Regions from separate parts of the Bradyrhizobium sp. CCBAU 45389 genome, predicted to be linked through region 3. Evidence: riboswitches for the same ligand, from Rfam matches in the RefSeq annotation. Region 3 holds a riboswitch; each other region holds the start of a gene.
What was found. Region 3 has a riboswitch for cobalamin ahead of XH79_RS03360 (TonB-dependent receptor). Riboswitches for the same ligand answer to the same signal wherever they lie in the genome.

Region 1 (9,871 bases), on a different contig from region 3:
CCCATCACAACCACAGTGTTCTAAATTGAACTTCGCGATCTGGTCGAAGTACATATTGGTTTACGTAGGCTCCATCGCTTGCCGTGGGGCGCTTTCTGCGCGCGTTCGTTCCCAGCTGCGAAGTCAGAGAGGCGGCTGCCCAGCTTTCAGCTCTTGCGCGACCTCCCGCTCAACCTCCGCCTGCATAGTACCCCGATCTAATTGTGCGAGCGTCTCGAGCTGATCCCTTCCCTCCTCGGTGATAATCCAGCCCGGCCTTCCGCTCGATCAGCCTTTGGCCCAAAATATCGAGTGGGGGCGCGCGGCTTCCGAAGCGCTTCATACGAGCCGGCAACTCCGGGCCGCTGCCATAATAGATAGCCAAATGCTGCTCAACGACTTCGATGCTCGCCTAACCGTGCGGCTGGCCGGCAATTAGCTTCAGCATAGACAGGTGAAAACTCAGACGCACGCCATTGAGTCAAGGAAAAGCCGCATAATGCTTATTTTGAGGCAAGCTCCAGAGCAGCGCGCCGCTTTTCAAGAGAAAGATTCTCCTGAAGCCTAATGCAGGACACCCGCCTGCCGTCGCCGCGGTAAGCAACGCTTTCGAGACGGCATCGGCGAGGTCCTGCCAGAATGTTCCGAAGGACGGTTCAGCACTAGATAGCTGCGTGACTAGGAGTTTGACGAGGTCTCAACTGCCGCCTTCGACCGATTTGAGATCAAACGACGCCGGTGGTAACCACGCTGTTGTACGTCCTGACGAATGACGTCGCTCACGGAACGAACCGCCCGCTTCCTTCGCTTCCAATTGCCGTCCAGTCCCGGGGGGATCGCAAAGCCTCTCGGAACGACCAAAAGATCGTGTCTTCGGTTCAAATAAATGTCGAACATGTGGTGTCTCTTCTGACGCGAGCGTAGATCGGCTGTTCATCGATTTGGTGATATCGAAGCAACAGTCTCCTTTAAAGTCACTGGACGAACAAATGACATTCAATTGCTCCCGTCCTGATACGTGAAGACCCTCACGGGCACGATCGCGCCGCAAGATGTGAGCCCGTTCGCGTCCCAACTTACGGTCCACTGGAGGACACTCGACGATCGTCGACCTCAAACGCGGCGGAGAGTACATGATAACTGGCTCAGCCACTTTGCGGCGCTGGGGAGCATACGCCCTAATTTTGAATTCTGGCAACTAGGTGATCCAGCATAAGCTTGACCAGTCCTGGCGAGCACACCTTCGCCAGCTATCAGGCTCCAAAGCAGCGACTGTACGATCGTTGCTTTGGAAGCAGACGATTACGTATATCGTCGGTGCTAGTTGAGGTAATCCTCCGGGCCGCCTTCGCGGACCGTGTCGAGAGTAAAGCAATGGAACCCCCCGCCAAAAATCCGCCTATGGCGGTGCCGAACCGGGACTACCTGAAAGCGATTGTGTTCGAGGATCCGCGCCAGTTCTGGGCAGGCGTCGTTGACTAAAACGACGTCAGGAGCGACCGAAAGGACGTTGATATCTATGTAAAGACTGGACAACAGAAGGTCGTCATCGTCGTAAGTTGGGAAATTATTTTTGAGTGGTTCGGGCGCCACTATCATGTCCCATTTGCGCATTGCTTTTGGCAAATAGTCGGCCACCTCGCGAGATCGCACGAGCAGCCGCCCAGGTGCAAGCGCTATGACCATGCTATCGATATGGCTATCGCTCAACTTGTAGGCACGGTGGATCCGAGATCTTCCCTCCAAATGGCGCTCTAGCCAATCACATGCCATCGCGTGATTCGCGGTGGCGATATTTACGACGAGGTCGCGTCCCAGGCGCAAACACTGCGCACCATCCCACATCATCTCCAGGCCAACGTCATAGGGATGCGTTCCGGGATTTGAAATCGGTTCCGTTGGGCCACCGGTCGTTGATAGGACGTAGGAACGGTCGAATGACCGGTCGGTCATCAACGGGCGCGGCATCACTGACCATCGCGCGCCTTGGTCGAAATAGGACGCGAAGATTGGTTTGAGAAATTGTGTCTCGAAGTATCGTGAGCGGAGCATAGGAGGGGTCTCGATCACTTCGTCTCCAACCACCAAAGCTATGTCGCGGACATTGAGCGGCGGCACGACTGCCGCCGACCAGGCAAGGGTGCGAACCTCCACGCTGGAGGCATCGAGGGTCATCGGTCGATGTACGGTCACGTTAAGCGCCCGCAACGTGTTCACGATTCCTTCGACGTCCTCGTTCAATTCGTCCAGGTAGCGGTCCTTGATCCGATGGCGGACCCGTGCGCCAGCTTCCGTACCTGCTACCGCAGACGAGAGACGCGGATAATACCACTCCGAGCGGACCTTAAGATTGTCAAAAAAGAATAGATCGAAAGAGAGTTCGCGATCGTGAGCCGCATAATTAGTGGCCGTACCCACTATGACTTCCTTCAATCTCGACCACTCGTCGTACGAATTTAAGGCCACGCTTACCTCCTAGCAGCGCGATCTTCCGCTCTCTGCTTTTCCGAGATCCCGCTTGGGTCGATAGGTCAGATGCGCGCTACGCTATTGCCGGATACGTGCTCTATACCACCAATTCAACCTATCTGACTTGGGAGGCTCGCCACGGGGCGATGGCGTATTGGCCGTCCCTTCAGGATTCCAACACGACTGCCGACGTCGTGCCGTTTCTATAAGTGGAACGTGTGCTACAGTAAGGCTACCGCACGAAATGGCAGCGGGCGGAAGTAAGCTTGATCCGGAGCGGCGCCGCCAAGGTTCAAAGGGAACGCTGGCCATTGTAAAAAGCGAGGTACGTCCGATCGAGACGCCGGCGTCGGACGCACGTGCCGTAGGCATGCTCGACGACCACGATGTCGCGCCCGGCGCCCAAGCTGTCTACGCTGAAGGCGATGCCATGACTGGCGAGCACAAACGTCGCGGGCGAAAACTACGAGACTTAGTCGGTGTTGAAGACTCAAGCTTCCGTGGAACAAATCGGGAAGTACAACGCCCTTTGCTCATTCAGGAGAGCTCGTCCTTGCGGGATGCTCAAAAGGCTGATGTGGACGGATTAGCTCATGCAGGCGGGGTTCGAAGCTCCAACACATCGGCGAAGATTGTCCAATCGCGGACTCTCTTTTGCCTGCAGAAATCGGTCTCCGCCTGCTGTGCAGCAGCACTCAGCGAGGCGGCATCGACCTTGAATGCTGCCTGGCATGCACGATGCTCACCGCCGGTATCGTCGCAGACGGTCTTAATAAACCGAACGTTAAATGAAGGCATGACCCTCTCTTCCTGTTCGCTCATCCACTATCTGCCATTCGCCCTTAGAGTATTTGATTTGCCTCAAGCAGCATCCCGAGAGCTCTGTCCGCTCCTCCGAAGACAGGTCGTATAGCAGCGCGGCGCCAGCCTCCTGTTGTCGCGAAGAACCGCGATCGCTTGCCGGCTCATCGCGGCCGGATTTCTATATGCGCCGACGGGCTGCTATACGCGCAAGCGATCGCGGGGCAATGCGCATCCCGAACCTGCATCCGACGGTCCACTTGCCGGCGCGACAGCAGAGCCGATCATCAGGCTTGTCGTCGATGAGCCCGGTCCAGGACCTCAGTGCCAAAGCTTAAGGGTGGGATCAGCGCCGGCAAAGCTACCGACAATGAAAGGCGGAACATCGATCGACGATTCGGGTGGACGGAGCAATGAGGAAAATGCCGTCGTAGCCCGTGGGCGTGAGTTGCGCCTCAAATCAACATGCTGGGCGTTGCAGAGAAACGCGAGGCGCTGGCGGAAGCGCGAGTTCGGACATGTCGACTGTCAACGCGGGCGTCTGCGGCTCGTTGTGTCCGTTCGAGCTCGACCAATCCCGAACGGGCACGCACCACTTTTTGACCCGCATCAACGCTACGGCGGCTGCGTCCTGATAGAAGTATCTTCCAGTAAGGTCAGACGCATGGCAGACAGAAAGATTTGACGCCCATGATGCTTTCATGTCCGGGTACCAGCGACCGTTTTTTAGGACTGCTGCCGGGCGCAGCCGAGCCGCGGGCCAATGACCTGCACATGATAGGTTGCGCCGCTCGCGACGGCGTCTACTTTATCGGCCTGCGGACCGGCCCGACTATGGGCTCCGAGCGGAGCTACGCTCATCCTAATGCTGTTAAGCGAATCCGAGGTCTTTGCGCTCTCGCTGGATGGGCTGCGCGGCGCGCGCGAGGGCGCGGCCGAGCTCACCCACACACCCAGCAGGATGACGCCGCAGGACAGGGAATGTCTCACCAATAAGGGACGTGACATGACAGAAAGCCGGACCATTTACCCCGCCGCGGGCCAGATTGCTGGAGCTGCAGTCCAGTTTAGCTTGTGCGGTACAGCTACAAATACCAACAACCGAGTTCTTGAGCTGATCAGATCGATTCGACGGAAGCTCGGGCGTTCTTTCGTGGCGGAAGTCAAAATGTTTCAGTTCGCGAGCGGATCGTGTTCTGTTCACAACAGCGCATGGCCGATTAGCCCTATCGCCGCGGCTAACGCGATCGACACCCCGGGCCGTCCGCGCGATATCGGGCCGAGCCTGTCCGCGCGGAACCCAAGTAACGTGCGTAGTCTTCACAAGGTTATCTGAATTTGTCAGCCCGCAGCAATGAACACCGACCAGGATCCAATGGCGATCTGATCTGGGAGCGGCTCGAAACGGTGCCGCCACACGATCAGGATCTGGAGATTGCCGTGATCGAGGGTAATTCGATTCACCGGGTTGTCTTTCCTTGCCGTCGGGTCTTCGGCGGATGGATCAACGCGAATACCGGAAAGCACGTCGCCGTGCAGCCAACGCATTGGCGTATCTGGCCGCGATAGCGGCGCTATCCTGCAAAATGGACTGGCGTGAGTTGGGCGGGGACCGCCCTGCCGTGCGCTCTTCGGAAACTATGCAGCGTCGATCGAATGAGCGAGCCTGACGGGAATCATCTCCGAGCAGACCGAAGCGTGGTGGGTGCCTTGCTTTCAGTCAAGCATGACTTTTCTCGTTGCTGTCGCAACCGTTGCCATCGTGCTCAGGAGCGACAAACGTCGGTGTAGATTTTTAACTCTCAGGCTGTACGGTCGCATACCACCGCATAATTTAGCTGCGATAAACTCGTGCTTTATAATAGGCGCAGATCCTTTGGCGAATGTTGTCGCCTTGATCGAACCATCAGCTATTCTCCCTCGGCCGACGAAAGTAGCGCGACGCGTCACCGTCGTTCCTCCGACCCTGCACCTTCCCCGGTCCACGAAATGGACCGGACATTCTTGTTGGCGCCAGGGCTTGCCTCGACATTGTGGAAAGCGCAAATGGCCACAAGCGAATTAGCTTTGGCGAGAACAGACCCGGGCTCGGGATCAATGGTTTTGCGGATAGGCTGCAGCGCGCAGTTCGCGAGCGGCAGCGACCATGTTGGTTAGCGCAGGCCGAACCTCCTCCCATTTACGCGTTTTTAGGCCGCAGTCCGGATTGACCCAAAGCTGCGAATCCCGCAAACGCGTCCGAGCTAGCACCATCAGCTGCTTCATTTCGCCCGCCTCGGGAACGCGTGGAGAGTGGATGTCGTACACGCCAGGTCCGATTTGATTTGGATATTCGTACTTCTTGAATGCATCCAGTAGCTCCATTTTCGAGCGGGACGACTCGATCGAAATGACATCCGCATCCATTGCAGCGATCGCAGCGATGATATCGTTAAACTCAGAGTAGCACATATGTGTATGGATTTGCGTTTGATTGGCAACTCCCGATGAGCAGATGCGGAAGCAATCTCCGGCCCAATCGAGATATGCCTTCCAGTCCGATCGGCGCAATGGCAATCCTTCGCGGAGTGCAGCTTCGTCGATCTGGATCATGGCCGCACCGGCATTCTCGAGATCCCGGACTTCGTCGCGGATCGCGAGCGCAAGCTGACGGCAGACCTCGCTTCTAGGAATATCATCGCGAACAAACGACCAGTTCAGGATCGTCACCGGTCCGGTCAACATCGCTTTCATCGGCTTACTGGTTAGTGATTGCGCGTAGCGCCACCATTCCACGGTGATCGGCTTCGACCGTACTACGTCCCCAAACAGGATCGGGGGCCTGACGCAGCGCGAACCATAGGACTGTACCCATCCATTCCTGGTAAATGCGAAGCCGGCGAGTTGCTCGCTAAAGTACTGCACCATGTCATTACGCTCGAATTCGCCGTGCACGAGGACGTCAAGACCGATGTCTTCCTGCCAACGTACGGCGCGGGCTATCTCCTCCTTGAGGAACCTGTCGTATTGTTCGTCGCTCATCGCACCTCGCGCATGCGCCGCACGAGCATTTCGGACCTCTGTGGTCTGTGGAAACGATCCGATCGTCGTGGTAGGAAAATCTGGTAGTCCAAAGCGTTTCCTTTGGATCTCGGAACGGCGGGCAAATGGGCTGGCGCGCCGGCGCATCGTCTGGTCGATCGTCCTCATCCGGACAGCGACATTGGCATCATGGATCTTCGGCGAAGTCCGGCGGGCAGTCACAGCGCGTTCCGAATCGGCAAGAGCTAGCCCAACATTCTGGTCGCCTGCGAGTACCCGCCCCAGGATCGCAAGCTCACGCATCTTCTGAACCGAGAAAGCAAGCCAGCTCTTGACCTCGGACGTAAGCCCGGTCTCGAGTTCAACATCGACCGGCACGTGAAGCAGCGAGCAGGATGGAGCGAGCTGCACACGGTGCCTGCCGAGCTTCGCAATCGCTGGATCCAGCCGCTGACGGAGCGACGACAAGTTCGAGCGCCATATGTTCCGGCCGTCGATCACACCGAGCGACATGATGAGATCTCTTCGGCCCTCAGCAATGATTTGATCCAATAGCTCTGGCGCTCGAACAAGATCGAGGTGCAGACCGGAAACTCGCAGGTTCAAGGCAGTATTTAGATTGTCGCCTAGCGCGCCGAAATAGCTGGCAACCATGATCTTGATGGCCGGTCCCTCCTTTGCGAACCGGTTATAGGCATGTAGCAAAGATTTTCGCGCCGCCTCATCGAGATCAAGGGCCAGGCAGGGCTCGTCAAGCTGAACCCAACTAGCCCCTCGTTCGGCCAATTCATGCAGAACGTCGATATAGACCGGTATCAGATCATCCAAAAGGGAGAGGGGCTGGAACGCGCTATCGGCACTCTTGCCGAGCTTCAAGAATGTGACCGGCCCGATCAGGACCGGGCGGGTCTGAAAGCCAAGAGCCTTTGCTTCCTCGTACTCTTCAATGGGTTTGCGAGAGCACAGTCTGAACGCTTGTCCCCTGTAGAACTCGGGAGTCATGTAGTGGTAGTTGGTGTCGAACCACTTGGTCATTCCCTGCGCGGGTGCGCCAGATCCCCGTGGGCTCTGACCGCAACTCGCATCCTGGTCGTCGCATTGTGATCCGCGGGCCATGGCGAAGTACGTCTTGAGCGAAACGGATTCTCCTTTCGAGGCGTAGATCTCCGGGATGGCCCCAACCATGACACTTGTATCGAGCACCTGATCATACAGCGAGAAGTCGTTCGACGGAATGATAGTGACGCCGAGAGATTTCTGACGAGCCCAGTTCGCTGCGCGCAGGCCGGATGCGTCCTCGTGCAACTGCTGTTCGCTGATCTTTCCGGCCCAGTAGCTTTCGAGAGCGAGTTTGAGCTCACGCCTTGGACCGATGCGTGGCGTTCCGAGCGTAGCGATTGGAAGAGAGCGAAGAGACATAGCATCAACCCCTGTTGGGGACAGAGGCCATGGCGGACGCAGGCAGGGGAGTCGCGCGTGCGACGGCTGCTTGGCGCACCACCGAGACACCCCGCCCGTGGACCAATATTTTGTCGGGGCAGGTCTCCTGGCTTGCTGGTCATCGCTGCTGTCCGGCCTTCCCGAAGCCTTGGAGGCTTCAGTGACATCGTTGGACAGCGGCTCGCCGCTTACAGTTGCGGGGGCAGCGCCGGCATTCGCACCGGCTTCCCTCTTAGCTCCGGATTAAATGGGCACCGGAGAACCTCGACGGCCGTGGATTATCGGCAGGAGAACTCTTCCGTCAACCTCTCAGATTGTGTGCCAAGCCAATCTGCGACATTTGCTAGGCGAATGAGCGTGCATGTGTATGATTCACCACCATCTAGAGACATTCTCCAATCAGAGATGCAGTAATCAGACATGTCTTTGTCAGATGTCTCAATGAGCATCGGAGGTGCGTCGAGGCGATGCGGCGCGCCAGACCGATGAAAGGGACAGAAGCAGCTTGCCGGCGGGGAGTACCGCTGTTTCGCGCAGAATACTGGCGATGCGGCTTCCGATTTCCAGAGGCTCGCCCAGCACCTCCGTTGGCCAGCTGTTTTCGGACTAAAGGATCTACATCGAATAGGCCAAGGCACAAGGATACAACAGCTGCGGCGGATACACTGAATGAAGACATCGAAACGGGCGCAGGTCGGAAAGTCGACAAGAGGGACACAGAAATCGTGGAAATTTCTGTCTATTGCCTGGCACGAAGAATGCAATCGCTCGGCATGCCCAATCTCCTCCTGCTGGGCATGTCCAGCTCAGCCAATTGACGCTGTCGCTGGCGAGGGAAGTCAGCGGCGCGTGACATAGAGGGGAGCGCCTGCTGGCGCGGGAGAGCGGTGCCCCCTAGCATCTCGGGACATTTCTTGCGCTCGCTCATAGCAGGTTCAAGGTTGCCCGCTTTGAAAGATGTCTGGATGAAACGCGATAGGCTGAGGGTTATGAAGAGAATGTCTGGAAGAGCAGCGCCATGGCTTTGCCTGGGCGGATTTCTAATCTGCCTCGCCTGGCCGGCTGCCATGAGCACCAATATTCGCGCCAGCGACAGCCCCATTGTCGAACGACTCAAGTCAACTTGGCGAGCGCAAAATGGTGAGACGATCGAACAAATCATCTCCAATGTTTCGATGGTGGCCCAGTTCGTCCCTCAAATGTGGGGCGTTGTTGAACTTGGCCAAAACGACTTTGTTTTCGTTTCGTGGACCAGGCACCGGGACAACAAATCGGACGAACAGTACGTTATCGCCTGGAAAGTCGCGCCCGACGGTACGATTGAACTCGCCTCAACGTATGCGAAGCCGATGGAGTTGGGCTGGCGCGCCCTGGCGCTCTCGTTGATCGCCACTGAAGTCGCAGATGGCGAACGGGGCGCAAATCTTAACTTTCTGCATGATCCGACCAACTTCAACTTTGTGAGTACGCCGCAAGGCCAGCTCGGCGATCTTCTGCGGCACGGCCGCTGCACTATCATCGATCCTGTTGGAGTGGACTACCTACCGAAGCGGAATGACAAGCCGACCGAGAAAGGTGATATGTGGCGCATTCTGCTCGTGGTGAACTGTAGTATCCAAGGACCACGTTATTTTACACACAATGGGGTCATCTCCTTCGAGAAGAGCGAAGGACCTGATTGGGAGCCACAATCCTCCTTTGCCAAGCGCATCGCGAAATTCCCTCCTGGCTCCTGGTTCCAACCTACCGAGCCAAAGGAAGAGGAAGACTTAGGAGAGCAGAGGCCTTAGTAAACCATCTTGCAGCGCAATATCGCGCCGCAGCCCGTCCATGGCCGGGCGCGTCGGAGCCTACTGCAGACATACCCGCTCTGTTGTTTAGGGCTCCGCAACCGTAAGCATATCGGCTCGAGGCGGCACCAAGGGCCCAGTGCTGAGACGAAAGCGACGAGGAAGTTACCGCGAACGGGGCAGCGATAGCGACCCTGGCATACCCGCTGAGCGCCTGCCCATTTCCGAGTGCGCAGGGCGGGAAGCTCCGGGGCGGTACGCGAGAACGTGGAGGACCAGACTGGCTCGGCCGCTAGCTTTCCTCGCACTCATTCGTCTGCACGCATAGATCCGGATTCGAAGCATGGGAAAGCGCGTCTTCAGCTCTGCTC
Region 2 (9,871 bases), on a different contig from region 3:
AGCGCACCCAAAAGAGCACATAGCAGGAACTTGCCCCAGGTCTTAACCTGGAAAGCATTGATCGTTTCGGCAACGCCGGCGACGATCATCATCACGCCAACTAGCACCACACTCGCCACCGTCGCGAGCGCAACGCTACCAAGCGCCACGAAGCCAGTGATCAGATAAACTACGCCGAGGGCGAAAACCCAACCCCACTTCGTTAGCGAAGCGGTGCCCGGACTAGCTCGAAGCCGCGCGATATCAGACGAACTTGTCATGGAGGTCTCCGGTGCCAAAGCTGCGCCGCAGCATGGCGCGCCTAGCCATCGCTTTGTTGCGATTAGGGTTGAGCTTGCGGGTCGTTGCGAGCAGCCGACTCAGTGTGCCCATCAATCTATATGCTCGCCTGCTGGGTGCCATCCGCATCGTGACCTCCTCTCTTCGGGCTTGGACCGCATCCCGGGACGCGGGAGGACCACATACTAAGCCCGGCGAGGCGGTGTCGTAGGCCGAGCAATTGGCGTGCCACGTTTTGCGAGCCGCGCGTCGAGAGCGAACTAGCTTCTTCGTGACGCGATCGTGAAATCGCGGCCGTTTGTGGCAGCTTGCCGCCAAACGTCTTAAGTCCGACGCGCAGGAACGCGACAACATAAACATCTTGCGCGTGGCGGCGATTGGCCTAACTGCATTCTCGAGGGGGTGGTATGCGCGCCCACACGACGGAGTTGGACAAACACGAAGACCGAAAGCTGTCATCCATCCGATACATTACCCTCCTCGGAGCCACTGGTTACAGTACTCCCATGGCTGAGCGCTCCAGAATCGAGATGGGGAGTGACGACGCCCTCGATATCGTGAGGCTTCTGCCCGTGTTGCATAGTGCCTGTGGTGAACGAGCCCCCTATCGAGTGCGGGAAAGAGGAAACAGTTGTGGGCCGGATGGCTGATTGCTCTCGGGAAATTATCGCGGTCCGCATTGCAAATGCAGGTCTCCTGCAATGCGCGCGGCCTGAGGAGAAATCATCCTATGATCACGCGAATGGGCCGCTCACGAAAGCTCAAGCCTACTCGGCGGCCGCAGCCAAATCCTGATGAACCGGTCGAAGCAGCGCAATCCAACAAACGGCGTTATCAGCCATCGCAATGGTCTACGGCGATGGGTTGAGCTCGGCGAAAGCCGAACATTCCTCTTTGCAATGGAGAAGCATCATGTCCAGAGTCACAGACGTTCTTGTTGCCTTTGATACGGAATCCATTCTTCAGAAGTACTCGAATCCGAGCAAAAGACCGGACAGCCCCACTCTCATTGATTTCCGCCATGTCTACATGCTCACAAATCAGGACAACGTGATCAGTGGGCAAGCGGGCGGCGAGCTCGACCTGAAGGCCCAGGTCGGGGATTTGATTCGTTGGCGCGAGACCAGCCTCTCCCTTGGATTCGAGAAGTCAGTGATCTTCTACCGCTTCATCGGAAACGTAGGGAACGAGCTGATCTCGACGCCGACCCCGCGGAAGGCGGAGGCCTCGTTCGCGCATCCCAATCCTAGCAATCCGTCCGTGCCGACATGTCAGACGATCGCCAATTACTATTGGTCCTCGGAAACTTTGGCTATCGGACGAGTTACCTACCATTTCAACTTCATGGTCGTCGATCGCAATTGCAGCGCGCTGGGATACTTTTCGTGGGATCCGTTCATCAGCATCCACAATTGATGCGGATGATCATCAAGGCGTCGAAGGAACCGCGCAGCGGGGAACGGCCATGATCCCAACCACCCTCGACTCCGAGGTGGCATGATATGGTCCGGAGGCGTGCCGACCTCACCCGTCGTCCCTGGCGGATCGGCCTTCTCGACAGCTGTCGCTTTTTTCGCGTCGCTCTCGAATGGGACCGATCCGCCGTCAGCACCATCCAGTTCGGTCGGCCCAAGCACTTGGCAAGCTCCGCGGTTGCCGAGCATCCCACGGTCGGGAGAAAGGGAAACAGCAATGGCCAAAGACAGACCCTCAACCAAGAGCCAGCGCTCCGAGTCTCACGTTGCCGTTCTCATCATCGTCGACGCCGAGACGCTGCTGTCACGGTATCCGAATGTCAGTCTCTCGCCCGATGCGCCCGTACGCGTCGACAGTGAGCATCTCTATGTCCTGGCCGCGCGCGATGGCGGGCCACTCGGGAGCAATGACGGCCATCTCGATCTGGCCGTCAGGCCTGGCGTCCATCTGCGCATCCGTGGAAATGCCCTGGCCTTGAGAGGAGAGCATATCGTCGTGTTTTATGGGATCGCGCAGGAACACGCTGATGTCCTTTCCCCCTTTGAGCTTGTCCAGCGCCGAGCCTTGACCGTCGCGACGCCCAACTTCGAGAATTTGTTGCAGCCGGGCAACCAAAGCATCGACGACCATTTCTGGCAGAGCCAAGTGCTGGCCGATGGCGTGGCGGCTTGCGATCTGAACTTCATGGTCTTGAACAAGGCCTGCTTGGTGCTGGGATACTTCCGATGGCGTCTCCAGATCAACATCTCGGGTCTCAGGGAGGTGCCGTAGTCGGCCGCTCCGAGCGCGGTCGTTCAATCCCGAACTCGGCTGGGAGTTCTGTGAGAGCTCCTGGAATAGCCAGTTCTCGGGATGTCGCTCGGCCCGTTTCGCAGCTCAAATTTCATGTATCGACGAGGGTACAGCCCGTGATCGAGAAGGCCAGCCGCAGCAAGAAATTCTGGACTCTTAACTCGATGCGGCGCCGCCGAGCCTTATCGCCGGCCCCTACACACGCCTCCGTCTTACTGCGGATGCATCGTCCGCCCGGAACGAAGTGGAGGAATGCGGCTCGTCCGTCGAAGCTTCGCCGTAAGCGGGAACACTTGCATCCAATGGCCGACGAACGGTCGATACGGCCGGAACGAGGACACGCGGAGCAGCTGCAATCAGGAAACTGACTCGCTGTCGAGGCTGACTCTTGTCATGCTGATGTGCTCGAAGGGCGCGCAGGAGGGGTAACCGCGATTAGACATTTTCGGGTCATGCCACTTAATCAACAGTCGGCGGACAGCATCCGCGACCGACCCGACATGCACTTTGCCCATCGACCGGCCGCTCAGGCGGCGCTTGCGACCCCGTCAACTACCAACCCTTGCAGTTGATGGAGGTGGCGGAAACGTGCCAATCGTCGTCAATACCCCGTCGGGGGCGTCGAATTCGAAACTGGGGTTCAGAAGAATGAAAAAATTGCTGGCGGGCACCGTAGCCCTCATCGCGCTGGCCGCGCCTGTCGCAGCCGCTGATCTGGCTGCGCGCTCCTACGTCAAAGCGCCTCCGGTGGTCATTCCGATCTATGATTGGAGCGGCTTCTACGTCGGCATCAATGGCGGTGGCGGCTCTGCGCATCAGTGCTGGGACGTGGTCAACGCCGGCGGCGTGGTCGTCGCTCCGCCCGTTGGCATGGGGTGCCATCATGCGACGGGAGGCACGGTCGGCGGTCAAATCGGCTACCGCTGGCAAATAGCGAACTCGGTGTTCGGTCTGGAGGCGCAGGGCAATTGGGCCGATTTCAAGGGCTCCAACGCGAACCTTGCTTTCGCAGGCGTCCGGGATGACTCCACGCTTGATGCATTCGGCCTGTTCACGGGCCAAGTCGGCTATGCCTGGAATAACGTGCTGCTCTATGTAAGAGGTGGGGCTGCAGTCGTCCGTGACAAATACCGGGTCTCCGATTTTGCGACCGGGCTCACTATCGACAACGGCAGCGAAACTCGTTGGGGCGGCACGGTAGGGGCGGGCCTTGAATTTGGCTTTGCTCCGAACTGGTCCATCGGCGTTGAATACGACCACCTGTTCATGGGTCGTCGGGATGTGGATTTCTTTTTTTCACCCGGACTCGTGGGTGTTCCGGTGGGCACTTTTGCAGGGACTGCCCGTATCGGTCAGGACGTCGATATCGGCTTGGTCCGTGTGAACTACCGGTGGGGTGGCGTGATCGCCACGACCTATTGATCGATCTTCGCCAAAATGACGCGGGTTCGCACCAATATCCTGAGCCGCATCGCGGCATAGAAACCTTGGCAACAGGGACTCGCATCAATGGCGCTATCGGCTTCTTGTCGGTACATCGGCTCGAGCTGGTTAGGCGTGGTTCAAAGGAATCTGGCTGATCTGGTTATGACGCAGCGCCACGGCGAAGATCGCGGCGAACTCAAGCGTGCTGCCGTGGTCGAACGCCAGCCGCTTAGTGGCTGGCTGCGCCGATTTCCCGGCCCCGTGCCTCCACCTGCATCACCGTCGGCTTTCCGGCCGTCGGAGAATGATGAGGCAAAAAATAGTTTTGTCGACCGTCGTAGTTAACCCGGCCCTCGCTTAGGGAGACACAGGTCATCGATTACAATCGTTCCGGTCGGCCGCAGCACGCTCATCGCACAGGCAGCGCACTGAAATGCGAGCCGGGCGCACCTTCGTGCTACGACTTGGTCGACCAGGTCGAGGCCGCACTGGCCACCTCGGACGAAAGGCCGACGAGCGGTCGAAGCGGCGCTCGTGCGAGGGTGGGACATAACGTCGACGACGTGATGGCTTGCGTCATCGTCGCTGTCGATCTCTGCGCCCGATCAGCCTGCCGAACCCCCGCTGGCGCGGATCAATTGGGAGCGCCTCGGAGAGCGGATGCAAAATCTCGAGAGGTGGATCGGCAGCGCTGAAGCGGAACTCTTGTGTTAGGGCAGAAACGCGGCTGTCATCCGAGCCGCATTGCCAGCGTCTGCTCGTAGTAGATCACCTCCGCGAAGCCACGGCCGAGGAAGACCGCCAGTGGGTCGGCGACGAAATCAAGCGCGAAGGGGGATGAAGAACAAATCGGTTTGCCTGATCCGACCGGGCTGCAATGAAGATGCCCCGCTTTGACAGGGTTGCCCCTCTTTACAACTTCCGATTGCGTGATAGTAATCCCCTCTAGCCCTACGAGGGGGGCGGCCGTGGCGATCATTGAGAACATTCGTCTGCTCAAGGGCGTAGCCGTGTTGCGCTGATTGACTTCATGAAGGTGGTTGACGAGACCCACCTCACCGACCTGCGGAAATACTGTAAACCCTAGCCGCCATCAGCAATGGGGCGCATGTACCGGCTTAACCCAACAAACCATCTGTGTGTCCGGTTTTGTCGCGCTGCAATCAAGACGCCACGATGAGGAGGTCCGGTTGTATGCCTTTGTCATGCTGGCGGGTGACGGCGACGACTACCGGCGCCTGCCGCTGTCAATGCCGCTAGCATGAATAAAATGGGCTAGATACGGCCGAAAGTCGCCCACACCCCGTCTTCGCCGTCCCAGCTGCCGCGGCTCGCCGCCTTGGAGTACTCCGTGGCGCGCTGCTCGAAGAAATTGGCGTGCTCGACGCCATTGAGAATCTCGACGAGCCACGGCAGCGGATGCGCCTTGAGCTGGGTGAACCCGCCCTCCTTCGCCTCGAAGAAGCCGAAGACCGGGGCAATCCGGAGTTGGGCCAGTCGCCAGTCGGCGACGTAGCGGACGTAGGCGTGGATATGCTCAGGCAGCATGCCCTCGATCTTGCCAAGGCCGAAGGCGAGCTCGACGAAGTTCTCCTCCAGCTTCACCATGGTCTTGGCTACGTCGACAATGTCGTCGCGGACGGGGCGCGTCACCGCGCCGGTTTCGCGGTGCCATTCGTGAAATAGCTTGATGATGCCCTCGCAGTGGAGACTCTCGTCGCGCACTGACCAGCTTACGATCTGTCCCATGCCGTTCATTTTGTTGTGGCGTGGGAAGTTGAGCAGCATGGCGAAGCTGGCGAACAAGGCCATGCCTTCGGTGAAGGCGCCGAACATCGCCAGGGTACGGGCGACATCCGCCACGCTGTCGACGCCGAACTCGTGCATGTAGTCCGCCTTGGCGCGCATCTGTGCATAGCCGCGGAATGCCTCGAACTCGGTCTTAGGCATACCGAGCGTCTTGAGCAGCAGGGCATAGGCGTCGATATGAACCGTCTCCATGTTAGTGAAAGCGGCCATCATCATCTGGACGGTGAGTGGCTGGAAGATCGGAATGTACCGCTTGAAATAGTTGTCGCCGACCTCGATGTCCGACTGAGTGAAGAAACGGAAGATCTGGGTGAGCAGCGCGCGCTCGCTGTCGGTGACGCGGTCCGAAGCCCAGTCGTTGAGGTCGGCGCCGAGCGGCACCTCCTCGCCCATCCAGTGGGTCTGCTGCTGGCGCTTCCAGAACTCGTAAGCCCAGGCATAGCGATCGACGTCGTAGCTGCCGGCCGAGTCAAGGAGGCCGACGCGTCCCTTGCCGATCAACGTGCGCGGATCGGCGCGCGACAGATCGATCACTGACATGCGAGGCACTCCTCATAGTCGGTGCGCTGCCGCGCCGGCTGCTGCGTCGGCGTTGCATCCCCGGCAATCTTGCCGGCGAACGCCGCGCGCGAGATCGACTTTGATCGACAGTAGTAGAGGCTCTTCACCCCACGCTTCCACGCCGTCCAGTGCAGCATGTGGAGGTCCCACTTATCGACGTCGGCCGGCAGATAGAGGTTGATCGACTGGCTCTGGCAAATCAACGCGGCGCGGTCGGCGGCAAGCTCGACGATCCAGCGCTGGTCGATCTCGAAGGCGGTGCGAAAGATCGCTTTCTCGTGCTCCGACAGGATGTCGAGATGGGCGACCGATCCGTCGTGCGCGATGATCGACTCCCAGGTCGCCGAGGTGTCGGCGCCTTTCGCGGCCAGCACCTTAGCGAGGTGCGGATTGCGCACCGAGATGGCGCCGGATAGCGTCTTGTGGGTGTAGATGTTGGCCGGGATCGGCTCAGTGCAGGCGCTGGTGCCGCCGCAGATGATGCTGATCGAGGCGGTCGGCGCGATTGCGATCTTGTGGCTGAAGCGCGCCATCACGCCGCGTTCCAGGGCATCCGGGCACGGGCCACGCTCGCGAGCGAGCGCCACGGATGCCGCATCGGCATCGCGACGGAGTTTTCGGAACATGTTCAGATTGAATGACTTGGCCAGGGTACCCTCCATTGGAATGCCCTTGGCCTGGAGAAACGAGTGGAAGCCCATGACGCCGAGGCCAACGGAGCGCTCGCGCAGGGCGGCGTAGCGGGCACGCTTCATTCCGTCCGGCGCCACCGTGATGAAGTGCGTGAGCACGTTGTCTAGGAAGCGCATGACGTCCTCGATGAAGCCGGGCTCCTCATTCCACTGGTCCCAGGTCTCGAGGTTGAGCGACGACAGGCAGCACACCGCGGTGCGCTCCTCGCCGCGATGATCGATGCCGGTCGACAGGGTAATCTCGCTGCACAGGTTGGAGGTCGAGACCTTGAGGCCGAGCTCGCGCTGGTGCTTGGGGAGCGCACGGTTCACGGTGTCGATGAACAAGAGATAAGGCTCGCCGGTCTGCAGCCGGTTCTCAAGGATGCGTTGCCACAGCTGGCGGGCATCGATCTCGCGGACGACCTCGTTAGTCTTCGGGCTGCGCAGAGCGAATGCGGTGCCGGCGCCCACGGCACACATGAACTCGTCGGTGACGTTGATGCCGTGATGTAGGTTGAGGCTCTTGCGGTTGAAGTCACCAGACGCCTTGCGGATCTCGAGGAACTCCTCGATCTCGGGATGGTGGATATCGAGATAGACCGCCGCCGAGCCGCGCCGCAACGAGCCCTGGCTGATCGCCAGCGTGAGGCCGTCCGTGACGTGGATGAACGGGATGATGCCCGAGGTGACGCCGCCCCTCGCCTTCTCGCCGATTGAGCGAACATTACCCCAGTAGGTGCCGATGCCGCCGCCATTGGAAGCAAGCCAGACGTTCTCGTTCCAGGTGCCGACGATGCCTTCGAGCGAGTCCGACACTGAGTTAAGGAAGCACGAGATCGGAAGGCCGCGCGTCGTGCCGCCGTTGGAGAGCACCGGTGTGGCCGGCATGAACCACAGCCGAGACATCGCATCATATAGACGTTGGGCATGCGCAACATTGTCCGCGAAGGCGCAAGACACTCGGGCGAACATGTCCTGGAGGCCTTCGCCGGCGAGCAGATAGCGGTCGGTCAGCGTCAGCCTACCAAACGAGGTCAGCAGGTCGTCGCGCGACCGATCGAGCGAAAGGTCAGACGGAGTTGGCGATCGCGCGGGGGGCCTCGGCAGGGGAGCCGGCAATGCTGGGGGCTGCACAAGACACAGTTCAGGTGTGGTAGGCTTTGCCTGCGCTGGGGGCTGCCGCACACTCGGCAGCTCAATGAGATGACCATACTGATCGAAATCGTAAGACGCCGACATCGGCAACCCCGTGATATTTGGGGGCTGGGACCGTGCGGACGACTTGCGAGGAGACCGGGCCAATGTCCCCGGCTGCAAGCGACCCACCGGGCACCCCGCCCGAGGACATGGGTTCTGTCGCGGTAGGTTTCCTGGCTCGCGGGTCGCTGCGGCTGTCGGCCTTCCCAGCGCTGTCGCGCTAATGCCTCGGAATAGCCGCTGCCGACGCAATGGGTTCCCCCTAACTCCGTGCCACCATATATGCGAATTGAAAACCACGACGACACCACATATAGAAGCCGTTGCCCAGACTCGTCAAGACGGCACAGTCAAGTTAACCAGTTGGAGCAGCCCCGAGGTCGAGGTTCGAAATTCGCCGAGCGCCTGTCCTGAGAGCCTCACTCAAAAAGCATAGATGTCTCAAGGCCTGGCCAATCGGCGAGTTAGGAGCCTCAGATGGGCGACGAGCGGCCAGGCGAGCTCGGTAGCGGCGGAACCTTCGAAGTCTTTGCAGAGATGCCCACATCTGCCGAGCCACGCAAAGGTGCGCTCGACGACCCAGCGCCTGCGATCGGCCAAGATGTGCTCAAGCCTTTGGAAGTGGCGTCGCAAATTCTCCAACAGGGGAACAGCAACCCTGGACATCCTGAATGTTGGCATCGATCGGTTCGCGGTCCGCGAATTGAGTTGGGCCGGATCGGGTTTCGGTAGCCATACGCGTCTCGCCATTCATCGCTTTCTGTGGCCCTTAGATCAGAAATTGTCTGGAGCCCGACCGCAATCGATGCAGCCGCCCGTGGCAATGTCCCACGCTTAGTGGATTTGACCCCGCCAGCTCTCACATCAGACGTGCCAACTTTGCCGAAGAGGCGATTCGTATGCTTTTCGCAGGCCGGGCGAGCCGTCTCACGTGCTCAGTTGTCTGGCCGCGAACATAAGCCGTCCTGACCGAACGCGGTCATGTCAGGTTATTGGCAATCAATCCTAACGGGATGAGGCGGAGCTATGCTTGAGTCTGGGTGACGAGCCGATCCGGCGGCGCGGCCTTGCTGGGTCGGAATGAAGCCGTTCGCAACATTGGCGTGAGCGGCGGCGAAGAACCGTGTTGTATCTCACCAACGACCTTGAAGCCGTGACGTTGGTAAAAGGGAATGTTTTCAGGGTTCGAGCTTTCGAGGTAGGCAACAATGCCGTCCTCATCGCATCGTTGAAGGGCGTAGTTCATCAGCAACGTGCCAAGCCCTTTTCCGACCCAGTTCGGATCGACGGCAATGAGTGGCAGATACCAATGTGGCTCGTGGGGACGATGTTCGGCCATTCTCCGCCGCAAGTGTGCCATATCCTCGGTAATCTCCGGGCGCAGGGATAGCGCCATGATTGCATCCAATGCCTCCTCATCTTGCTGCACGTTGGGAGGCAGCCACAGGGCCGCGCCACGAATCTCTCCCGCGACGTAGGCTGTGCCATGTGCAAATGCTCGGCCCCCACAGGCGTCAATGAACTGAGGCATGCTCCTAAGGTATTGCCTTGGGTCAGGCCAACTCCAACGCATCAACGGATCCGCGGCAAAGCCGAGCACAATGGTCCAGACAGTGCTTGCACGAATGTTTGCGTTCGCAGATCTGATATCTGATTCC
Region 3 (9,871 bases):
GGCTGGATCATGGACAGCTACATTCTCAAGCGCAGGCCGTAAGCGAGGCAGCATGCTCCCCGACTGGGTCACCCGGAAATGCCCCGATGTCTCCGCGATCCATCGCGACGCGGCGATCGCACGTCAGGCGCAACTTACAAAACCGACCGGCGCGCTCGGTCGGCTCGAGCAGCTCGCGATCGAGCTCGCCGGCCTGCAGGCGACCGAGCAGCCGCGCGCCGCGCGCGTGCCGATCATCATCTTCGCCGGCGATCACGGCATCGTCGCGCAGGGTGTGTCGGCCTATCCGCAAGCCGTCACCATCGCGATGATGGCGAATTTTGCTTCCGGCGGCGCCGCGATCTCGGTGCTGGCGCGCGAGCTGGGTTCGCGCCTGGAAGTCGTCGACGCCGGCACGCTGGCGCAGGGGGCGATGCCTGGCATCGTCACCGACAAGCCGCGCAATGGCACCCGCGATTTCAGCGTCGAGGCCGCACTCACGCCTGCAGAGCTGGCTTTCGCCTTCGATGCCGGCCAGCGCGCGGTTGCGCGTGCCGAGGCCAGCCAGCCTGATCTCCTGATCTTCGGCGAGATGGGAATCGGCAACACCACGACGTCAGCGGCGATCGCCGCGAGCCTGCTCGGGATCAGCGCCGAGGAGATCGCGGGCAGCGGCACCGGCGTCGATGCGGCCGGCCGGGCGCACAAGGCGCGCGTGATCGATACGGCGATTGCGCGTCATGGCGCTGCGGGCGCGTCGCCCGAAAAGATCCTGTGTGCCGTCGGCGGCCTCGAGATCGCGGCGATCTCGGGTGCCATCATTGCGGCCGCGCAGCGCCGCATCCCCGTGTTGATTGACGGCTTCATCGTGTCGGTCGCGGCGCTGGCGGCGGTGCGGCTCAATCCGTCGTGCCAGCCATTCCTGCTGCCCTCGCATCAATCGGCCGAGCAGGGGCATCGGCTGGTGCTGCGCGCATTGAACGTGCAGCCGCTGATCAGCCTCGATCTCAGGCTCGGGGAGGGATCGGGCGCCGCCATCGCTCTGCCGCTGGTGCGGTCGGCCTGCGCGCTCCATAACGGCATGGCGACCTTCGCGCAGGCCAATGTGCCGGATCGGCCTAGCTGACCCGCTGATTGACGGACACCACCCGCCAGCCGGCCGCGAGCCGATCGATCCTGGTCAGCGACAGCGGATCGATCACGAAGCGCAACGCCGCTTCCGGTGTGAGATCGAGCGCGATGCAGAGCGCGGCACGGATGGTGCCGGAATGCACGACGAGCGTTGCGGAGCCGGCTCCGATCCGCGACAGGCCCAGGCGGACGCGCGCGACCTGATCCCCAAAACTCTCGCCGCCCGGTGGTCTCAGGTGCGCAGGGTCGCTCCAGAATTGTGTGTAGGCCTCGCCACTGCTCGTTGCGAGCTCGTCATGCCGCCGGCCGGTCCAGTCGCCGAAATCCTGCTCGCCGAATTCGCTCATCAACACCGGTTCGAGCCCCAGCGCGCGCGCCGTCTCGATCGTGCGCCGCGCAGGGCTCGCATAGCTCGCAGCATCCCGCGGCAGGCGCGACCGCAGCGCTTCCAGTTGCGCGCGGTCGGTCAGGTCCGCCGGTGCATCGGCGGCATGGATCGTTCCTTTGACGCCGTCGACGGGTGCATGTCGGATCAGCCAGAGGAAGGTCGGGCCTTCCATACTTATCTCCAGGGAAGTTGATCGCTGTGGCAATAACGCTGCAACTGGTACATTGACTCTGTCTTGCTGGTAATCCTAGATGCTCGCGACGGTTTCCCCGAGAGGGGATGAAAAGGGAATGCGGTGCGGGGAAATTGTCCCCAATGCCGTGGCTGCCCCCGCAACTGTGAGCGGATAATCCTTCGTCAGAAGCCACTGGGTCCTCGGTCCCGGGAAGGCGACGAAGCGGTCGTGACCCGCGAGCCAGGAGACCTGCCGTCAGCCGTGGTCACACGCGAAGATGTCGGTCGGGGAGTACAGACATTCGGCTTCATCGTAGGGCTGACAAGCCCGGGGTGAGACCTCGTTCGCTGTGACGTGCCACTGACGTCATACCGAGGTCTAGACCCGTGTCTTCCATCCGTATCGTACGACCGCGCAGCGTCCTGCTTGCCTCTGCCGCGCTCACGTCCTTTGCCGTTCTCGATGTGCCTGCTGCACTGGCGCAGCAGGCCCGCGAAGCCCTGCCGCCGATCGAGGTATCGCCCCAATCTCGCAAGCCGGCCAAACCGGCCGCCCGGGAAGCCCAGAGCACGCGCCGCGCGGCAGCGCGCAGACCTGCGGCGGCATCGGTCGCGCCAAAACCCACCGTGCCGGCCGCAGCCGCGCAGACGCCGCTCAACACCAATGTGGTGGCGGAAAGCGCCTCGCGCCTTGGGCTGACCGTGCGGGAGATACCGGCGACCGTCGAAGTCATCTCGGCCCAGACCATGCGCGAGCAGGGCTATCGCACCGTGTCCGAGGTGGCGCAAGGAGCGGTCGGCGTGACCTCCGGCGACGCCCCGGGGGAGCCGGCGGGCTTCTCGATGCGCGGCTTCACCAACAGCCAGATCAACACGCTCTACAACGGCATCAAGATCGGCCCGCAGAACATGACCTCGCGGATCATGGACACGGCCAACCTGGAAGCCGTGGAATTCCTGAAGGGTCCGGCCTCGCTGATCTCGGGCGAGGGCGCCGCCGGCGGCGCGATCAACCTCGTCACCAAGCAACCGCACACCGGAGCGATCCGGAACGAAGCGGACGTCTCGTACGACTCCCTGAATTCGTTCCGTGCGCATTACGGCTCGGGCGGCAGCACCAACGTTCAAGGCCTCGACTACCGCTTCGACATCAGCCGCTCCTCGCTCAACGGTTTTGTCGACGACACCTATACCAAGACGTTCGACGTCTCCGGCCAGCTCAACTACCGCATCTCCGACAGCCTCAAGGTCTGGGGCGCGATCGAGTACCGCGAGGATCGCGGGAAGGCCTATTGGGGCGCGCCGCTGGTGCCGGTCGCCTTCAGCGGCTCGCATGCGACAACGGGGATTGTCTCGGGCAACTACGTCTCAAACTACAACAAGACCAATCTCGGTGCGGTCACCATCGACGATCGAACCTTCAACACCAACTACAACGTTCTCGACAACCGCAACGTGGGGCAGGAAGTCTGGCTGCGCGGCGGCTTTGAACTGAAGCTCGCGCCCGACCTGACCTTGAAGAGCCAGGCCTATGGCTACGGCGCAGAGCGCACCTGGTTCAACAACGAGGTCGAGGCATTCAACTCTGGTACGAACCTGGTCGATCGCGAGCGCTTCTATGTTGCGCATAGCCAGCGGCTGGTCGGCAACATCACCGACCTGATATGGGATGCGAACATCGCCGGCTTCGACAACCGGATGGTCACGACGCTCTCGTCGAGCTACCTCGATTTTGTCAGGCCGGGCGCCGCAAACTTCCCCGGCGACTCCGTTTCGCTGGTCGATCCTGACCGCGGCTTCTACGGCCTGCTCACGACGCAGCAGCAGACCGCGCGCATCGACAACGAGGCGCTGTCGTTCGAGGACCGGCTCAAGCTGACGCGCAGCTTCGCGCTGGTCGGCGGGCTGCGCGTCGAGCATATCGGGCTCGACCGCAACTCGACCGACGTCAACGGCCTGGTGAAGGCGGGCTTCCCGTTCACGAAGGACTGGGCGCCGGTGACGGGACGCATCGGCTACACCTGGGAGGCCGTGCCCGGCCTGACCTTCTTCAGCCAGTATGCGACCGGCGCGGACGTTTCCGCCAACAACATCTTCCTGTTGCTGCCGACCCAGCCGCTGGACCTGACGACGTCGCGCACCTACGAGACCGGCGTCAAGCATCTGTTCTGGGACAATAGGGCGGAGTGGTCGTTCTCGGCCTACGATATCCTGCGCAAGAACGTCTATGCGGCGGCCGGCGGGCAGGCGCTCAATATCGCCGGGCGGCAGGAATCGAAGGGCGTCGAGCTCGCCGCCGCGGTGCGGCCGATCGATCCGCTGCGTTTGTGGGGCAACATCGCCTATGTCGATGCGCGCTATGCCGACTATAATTTCGCCGGCGGCTCGTTCTCGGGCAACACGCCGCCGAACGTGCCGCGCATCGTCGCGAATGCCGGCGCGTCGTATCGCTTCTTCACGCCGTGGCCGGTGGAGCTCGGCATCGTCGGCCGGCACGTCGGCGATCGCTACAACACCGACGCCAACACGGTGACGATGAACGCCTACACGGTCGGCGACGTCTATGCCTTCGTCGATATCCCGAAGACCGTCTTCAATGCCGTCGACCAGGCCCGCCTGACCTTCCGGGTGCGCAACTTCACCGACAAGCGCTACGCGATCTGGGGCGATCCGTTCTATCCCGACCAGATCCTCTTGGGCGCGCCGCGCACCTACGAGATCTCGGCGGCGTTCAAATGGTAGGGCGCTGACCGCATGATGGGCGCGATCGTCCTGCTGCATCGCTGGCTCGGGGTCGCATTCTGCCTGCTGTTCGCGATGTGGTTCGCAACCGGAATCGTGATGCACTTCGTTCCGTTTCCGTCGCTGACGGAAGCGGAGCGGGTTGCCGGCCTGGCGCCGGTGGGGCGCGCGCAGGCGACCATGACGGTTGCCGATGCGGTGATTGCGAGCGGGATCGCCGATGCTACGCGTGTGCGCTTGATCCAAGGGAGCGATGGGCCGGTCTACGTCGTGTCAGGGCCCTCGCGCCTGAGCGCGGTTCGGGCTGCTGATGGGCAGGATGCCTCGGTGCGGTCGCCTGAGGTCGCGCTCGCCATCGCGGGTACGCATGCGCGTCAACGCGGGCTCGATGCCGCGCAGGCGGCGGTCGTTGCGCATGCGGACTACGACCAATGGAGCGTACCGAACGGCTTTGATCGACACCGGCCCTTGTTACGCGTGGCTCTCGGCGATGCGGCCGGCACGGAGGTCTACGTCTCGTCGCGCACCGGCGAGGTCGTGCTGGATACGACGCGAAGCGAGCGTGGCTGGAATCTCGTCGGCAGCGTGCTGCACTGGATCTATCCGACGATCCTGAGAAGCAATTGGAAGCTCTGGGATCGCGTAGTCTGGACGCTGTCGCTGCTGGCCCTGTTCGCAGCCTTGCTGGGTGCGGTGCTCGGGATCGTGCGTGTGAAGATGCGGGGACGCCAGCTCTCGTCGCCGTATCGCGGCTGGCACGCCCTGCATCATGTCATCGGCCTCGCAGCGACCGTCTTCGTGCTGACCTGGATCTTCAGCGGATGGCTCTCCATGGATCACGGCCGGCTGTTCTCGCGCGGGCAGGTGAGCCCGGCCGAGGATGGCGTGATCAATGCTTCGCCGGACTGGACGATGGTCCCGTCACCCGATCGGAATCCCATCTCGTCCTTGACCCGCGAAGTCGAATGGTTCGCTTTCGACGGCAAGCTCTATCGACGCGAGCGGATTGATCTCGACACGCAGGTTGTGGTGCGGCCGGATGGTGCGGAGTCGCCGGTCCTCAGCGCACAGGAGATCGCGACTCTGACGATGCGGCTTGCGACGGGCTGCGACGCGCCCTCCATCCTCGCGGGTAACGACGACTATCCCGCACAGTCCGCCGTCCCCGGGGCGCCCGTCTACCGCTCGCGGTGCGGTGATGTCTGGTTCGACATCGACGGCGCCGATGGCCGCGTGCTGCAAAGGCTGGATGCGTCGCGGCGGGCTTATCGCTGGTTCTATAGCGCGCTGCACACGCTCGATTTTCCGATCCTCATGGCGCATCCGCGCTTGCGCGATGTGCTGATCGTCGGCCTTTGCGCGCTCGGGCTGGTGTTCTCGATCACCGGAATCGTCATCGGCTGGCGGCGGCTGCGTCTGTCTTTCGCCAGCTAGGGGAGCCCGACAAACAAAAAGTGTGAAAACAACCCCATGCACAGTAGCCGGCCATAATGGAATCAACGGCTTACGCAGGCATCGCCGCGATTTGACCCGTCGGGCAAAACAGGGGTATATTGCTATTATTCCGAAATAGCCGCGTGCTCGAAGCTACGCCCGCAGCTGCGCCTCGATCTGCCGCGCCGCGCGCAGCAGCGTGCGGTCCTGACCGCGGCGGGCGATGATCTGGAGGCCGAACGGAAGCCCGTTTGCGTCGGTCCCGCATGGAAGCGAGATCGCCGGCAGGCGGGCATGATTGATGAACGGCGTGAACACCGCATGCGCGCGCGGGCTCGCCGCGCGGCCGCCGATCGTGTCGGGCCCGAGCTGGGTGAACGGCCAGGCGACACAAGGGACGGTCGGCGTGAGCAGCAGGTCGACCTCGGTGAAGAAGGCCGCGAAGGCATTGGCGATCGCCGCGCTCGCGATCAACGCTCCCCCAACGTCTGTGCTCGTCCACGACAGTCCTCGCTCGATTTGCCTTGCGATGTCGGGATCGAAGATAGTCGCATCCTTGAGGAAGGTGTCGCCATAGAGTGCAGCGAGGCCGGCATGCTGGAGCGGCATGATGGCCTCTTCCGTCGCGCCCGCCGGCCAGACGGGATCGCGCTGCATGATGCGCAGGCCGGCGGCGGAGAGACGGGCGATGACGGAAACCAGCCCATTGGCGACGACGTCGTCGACCGCAACGTCGAGCCCGAGGCGCGGCGAGAAGGCGATGCGAAGGCCGGCGATGTCCTCGGCCTCTTGCGTGATGACAGCCGAATCCGGATCGCGTGGATCGGTGCCGGCCATGGCCTCGAAGGCCAGCGCGATGTCGGCGACGTCAGTGGCGATCGGTGCGATCACGGAGAGGCCGAAGAACGGTTCGGCGAAGCCGGGCCCATAGGGGATTGCGCCGTAGGACGGCTTGAAGCCGGCGACGCCGACATGGGCCGGCGGCCTGCGGCTCGAGCCGCCCGCATCGGTGCCGATCGCGAGCGGCACGAGGCCGGCCGCAACCGCAGCGGCCGGGCCGCCCGATGAGCCGCCCGGTGTCAACGCGGGATCGAGCGGATGCCGCGTTGGCCCGAACAGCTGCGAGGTGGTGACGCCCTTGCTGGCGAATTCCGACGTCGCACCGGTGCCGACGATGACAGCACCGGCCTTGCGCAGGCGCTCGACCGCAATGGCATCGCGTGGCGCGATGAAATCGGCAAACAGGCGCGAGCCCTGCGTCACGCGCCAGCCGCCGACCCAGATGTTGTCCTTGACGATAACGGGGACGCCGGCGAGCGGCATCGTCGCGCCGGCACGCAGGCGATCGTCGACCGCCGCCGCGTCGGCCAGTGTGCGTGCGGGATCGGTCGTGACCACCGCGTTCAGCGCCTTGGCTGCTTCGATCCGTGCGAGCGCGGCCTTTGCGGTCTCGACGGCGCTGGTCCGTCCAGCCGCGACATCGGCCGCAATCTCGCGGGCGCTATGTGCTGGCTTTGTCATGGCCTCCCCAGATCAGCGCCACTGTGCCGCAGAGAGCGAGGCAGGCCAAGGCGAAGAACGCCGCGCCAAGGCCGGCCACGCCATCGAAGATCGACACCAGCGCCGGCGCCGCCAGCAGGCCGGCATAGGACGCGGTCAGCACTGCGCCGGTGGTCTCGCCGATCCGGTCCTGTGGTGCCAGGCGGGCGATCTCGGCGATAAAGACGCCGTTCCAGCCCGACGCCGTCAGGCCGAACAGTGCGGCAACGATGAATTGTTCGCTGCGGCCGAGCGATGCGCCATCAAGGCCCAGCAGCGCGGCACAGAAGGCCATGCCGAGGCCGATGACGACGAGCACGGCGCGGGAGGCGTCGAGGCGCATCGCGACATAGCCCCAGCCGAGACGGCCGACCAGGCCGCCGGCTTGCGCGCAGGCGAGCGCCATGCCGGCCTCGATATGGCTGAGGCCGAGCTCGCGTGTGCCGAGCGTGACGAAGACCGTGTTGAGGGACACCTGCATCGCGCTGAACGGCATCGAGGCCAGCGCCAGCATCGCGATCCGCCGGTCCGCGGTCACCAGCGCCAGCCGGGCACGTAGATCGAGCTTTGGCGGCGGGGCGACCTTGCCGGTATAGGCCGGCCGCAACCATTCGAACATCACGATCGCGAGCAGCGCGCAGACGCCCACCAATGCATAGCACCAGGACGGCCCGAGCGAGATCGCGATCGCGGGCAGGGCCAGCGAGCCGCAGACCGCGCCGATCTGGTTGCCGGTCTGGCGCACCGAGAAGACGAAGGCGCGCCGCTCGGCGGTGACGAGCCGTGCCAGCAGCGCTGCGCTTGCGGGCGTCTCGGGTCCCATGGCAAGGCCGAGGCAGAGGCCCGCGGCCAGCAACGCGGCGCTCGATCCGAGCGAGGCCAATGCCATGCCGGCGACGATGGCCGCCGCACAGAGACTTGCGATCCGCAGCGAGCCAAGGCGCGCGATGAAGCCGCCGCCCCAGAACGAGGCGGGGATGCCGACCGCGAACACCGCGCAGGAGAACATCGAGAGCTGCCAGACCTCGATATGGGCGCGGGGCGCGACCACGCCGGGCGCGAACAAGGCGAGCGCGACGAGGGCCTGAAGCGCGGTCATCGCCCCCAGGGCCGGCAGCAACGCGGGTGCTGGCCGAAGGGCCGTGTTTCCGTCTACCATGGCGGCGTGCTCATGGGAGGAACATTGTGGCAGGCGGCATTTCCATTCACGCGGTCGATGTGGCGAGCGGACGGCCCGCGCAGGGACTGCGCGTCGAGATCTGGCGGATCGATCCGGATTCCCAGCGCATCGCCGACGGGCGGCTCGGTGCCAATGGCGTGCTTGATCATTCCGTTGCGCAAGGCGCAGGCGTGACGGCGGGCGAGTATGAGGTGCTGTTTCATCTCGGCGAGTTCTTTGGCGAGCGCGACGGCTTCCTGACCGTGACGCCGTTCCGCTTCCGCATCAAGAACGTTGAGGAGCATTTTCATCTGCCGCTGAAATTCACGCGCTGGGGTTATTCGCTGTTCCGCGGAGCCTAGAAAAACGTGGCGGGAAGCTTGCCTGCGGCCATCCTTCGAAGACGCCCGCCTCCGGCGGGCCCTCAGGATGAGGACGGAGTACGTGGCGGTAGTTCGGCAGGCAAAACTGCCGCCAAGCCTCATCCTGAGGAGACCGCGGAGCGGTCGTCTCGAAGGACGAGGCGCTTGCTCAGGCCTTACTAACTCATATGCGATAATCCTCCCCGGCGAGGCTCAGCCTATCAGCTCTTAGTTCGTCAGTCGCCGCGACAGCCCAGTGACGCGCTCCATCACCGCGACCAGCACGACGGTGGCGATGATCAGCACACTCGACAGCGCGGCGATGGTGACATCCAGCTTGCCTTCGAGATCCTGCCACATCCGGATCGGCAGCATGTCGGTCGCGGCATCGCGCAGGAACAGCGACACCGGCACGTTGTCGAAGGACGACATGAAGGCGATGAAGGCGCCGGCGATGATGCCTGGCCGGATCAGCGGCAGCACGATGCGGCGGAAGGTGTAGAGGCGGCTCGCGCCGAGCACTGCCGAGCTTTCGAGCAGGGTCGGCTCGAGCTGGGCCAGCGCTGCGACCGTGTTGCGCACGACATAGGGCACGCAGACCACGGTGTGGCCGATCACCAGCGTCAGCGGCGACACGGGCAGGCCGACCAGCGAGAACAGCATCAGGGCGGCAAGGCCGAAGGCCAGCGCCGGCAGCACCAGCGGCGACATGAAGAGGGAATCGAGCAGCCGCGCCGACAGCGTCCGCGACCTGGAGATCGCGAGCGCCGCGGCAACGCCGAGGGTGACGGACAGGCCGGTCGCCCACAGCGCCACGATCAGGCTGTTCTTAGCCGCGAAATGCAGCTGCCAGGCATTCCACAGCTCGGCGTACCAGCGCAGCGAATAGCCGGGTGGCGGGAAGCGCAGCGAGAAGCCGCTGGTGAAGGAAACGATCAGAACCACGAGCGACGGCGCGATGAT

Region 1: another riboswitch for cobalamin. It lies ahead of metE (5-methyltetrahydropteroyltriglutamate--homocysteine S-methyltransferase); the one in region 3 lies ahead of XH79_RS03360 (TonB-dependent receptor).
Region 2: another riboswitch for cobalamin. It lies ahead of XH79_RS07865 (ribonucleoside-diphosphate reductase subunit alpha); the one in region 3 lies ahead of XH79_RS03360 (TonB-dependent receptor).

Annotation. Positions count from the first base shown of each region.
Region 1 covers NZ_LBIY01000084.1:93,696-103,566, reverse strand. Annotated here, with positions in the region: gene XH79_RS14875 (hypothetical protein) at 1,300-2,445, opposite strand; gene XH79_RS14870 (hypothetical protein) at 3,040-3,270, opposite strand; gene XH79_RS14865 (hypothetical protein) at 4,115-4,585, shown strand; gene XH79_RS14860 (hypothetical protein) at 4,591-4,797, opposite strand; gene metE (5-methyltetrahydropteroyltriglutamate--homocysteine S-methyltransferase) at 5,344-7,689, opposite strand; cobalamin riboswitch at 7,790-7,992, opposite strand; gene XH79_RS14850 (nodulate formation efficiency C protein) at 8,778-9,500, shown strand.
Region 2 covers NZ_LBIY01000066.1:1,263-11,133, forward strand. Annotated here, with positions in the region: gene XH79_RS07835 (HdeD family acid-resistance protein) at 1-260, opposite strand, end outside; gene XH79_RS07840 (inclusion body family protein) at 1,192-1,695, shown strand; gene XH79_RS07845 (AidA/PixA family protein) at 1,972-2,526, shown strand; gene XH79_RS07850 (outer membrane protein) at 3,196-3,969, shown strand; gene XH79_RS07855 (hypothetical protein) at 4,703-4,951, opposite strand; gene XH79_RS07860 (ribonucleotide-diphosphate reductase subunit beta) at 5,248-6,321, opposite strand; gene XH79_RS07865 (ribonucleoside-diphosphate reductase subunit alpha) at 6,312-8,255, opposite strand; cobalamin riboswitch at 8,360-8,529, opposite strand; partial or broken gene XH79_RS07870 (transposase) at 8,655-8,801, opposite strand; gene XH79_RS07875 (GNAT family N-acetyltransferase) at 9,238-9,871, opposite strand, start outside.
Region 3 covers NZ_LBIY01000002.1:767,856-777,726, reverse strand. Annotated here, with positions in the region: gene cobF (precorrin-6A synthase (deacetylating)) at 1-42, shown strand, start outside; gene cobT (nicotinate-nucleotide--dimethylbenzimidazole phosphoribosyltransferase) at 53-1,105, shown strand; gene XH79_RS03365 (histidine phosphatase family protein) at 1,098-1,670, opposite strand; cobalamin riboswitch at 1,743-1,944, shown strand; gene XH79_RS03360 (TonB-dependent receptor) at 2,060-4,414, shown strand; gene XH79_RS03355 (PepSY domain-containing protein) at 4,427-5,848, shown strand; gene XH79_RS03350 (amidase) at 6,002-7,369, opposite strand; gene XH79_RS03345 (MFS transporter) at 7,350-8,546, opposite strand; gene XH79_RS03340 (hydroxyisourate hydrolase) at 8,573-8,908, shown strand; gene XH79_RS03335 (ABC transporter permease) at 9,137-9,871, opposite strand, start outside.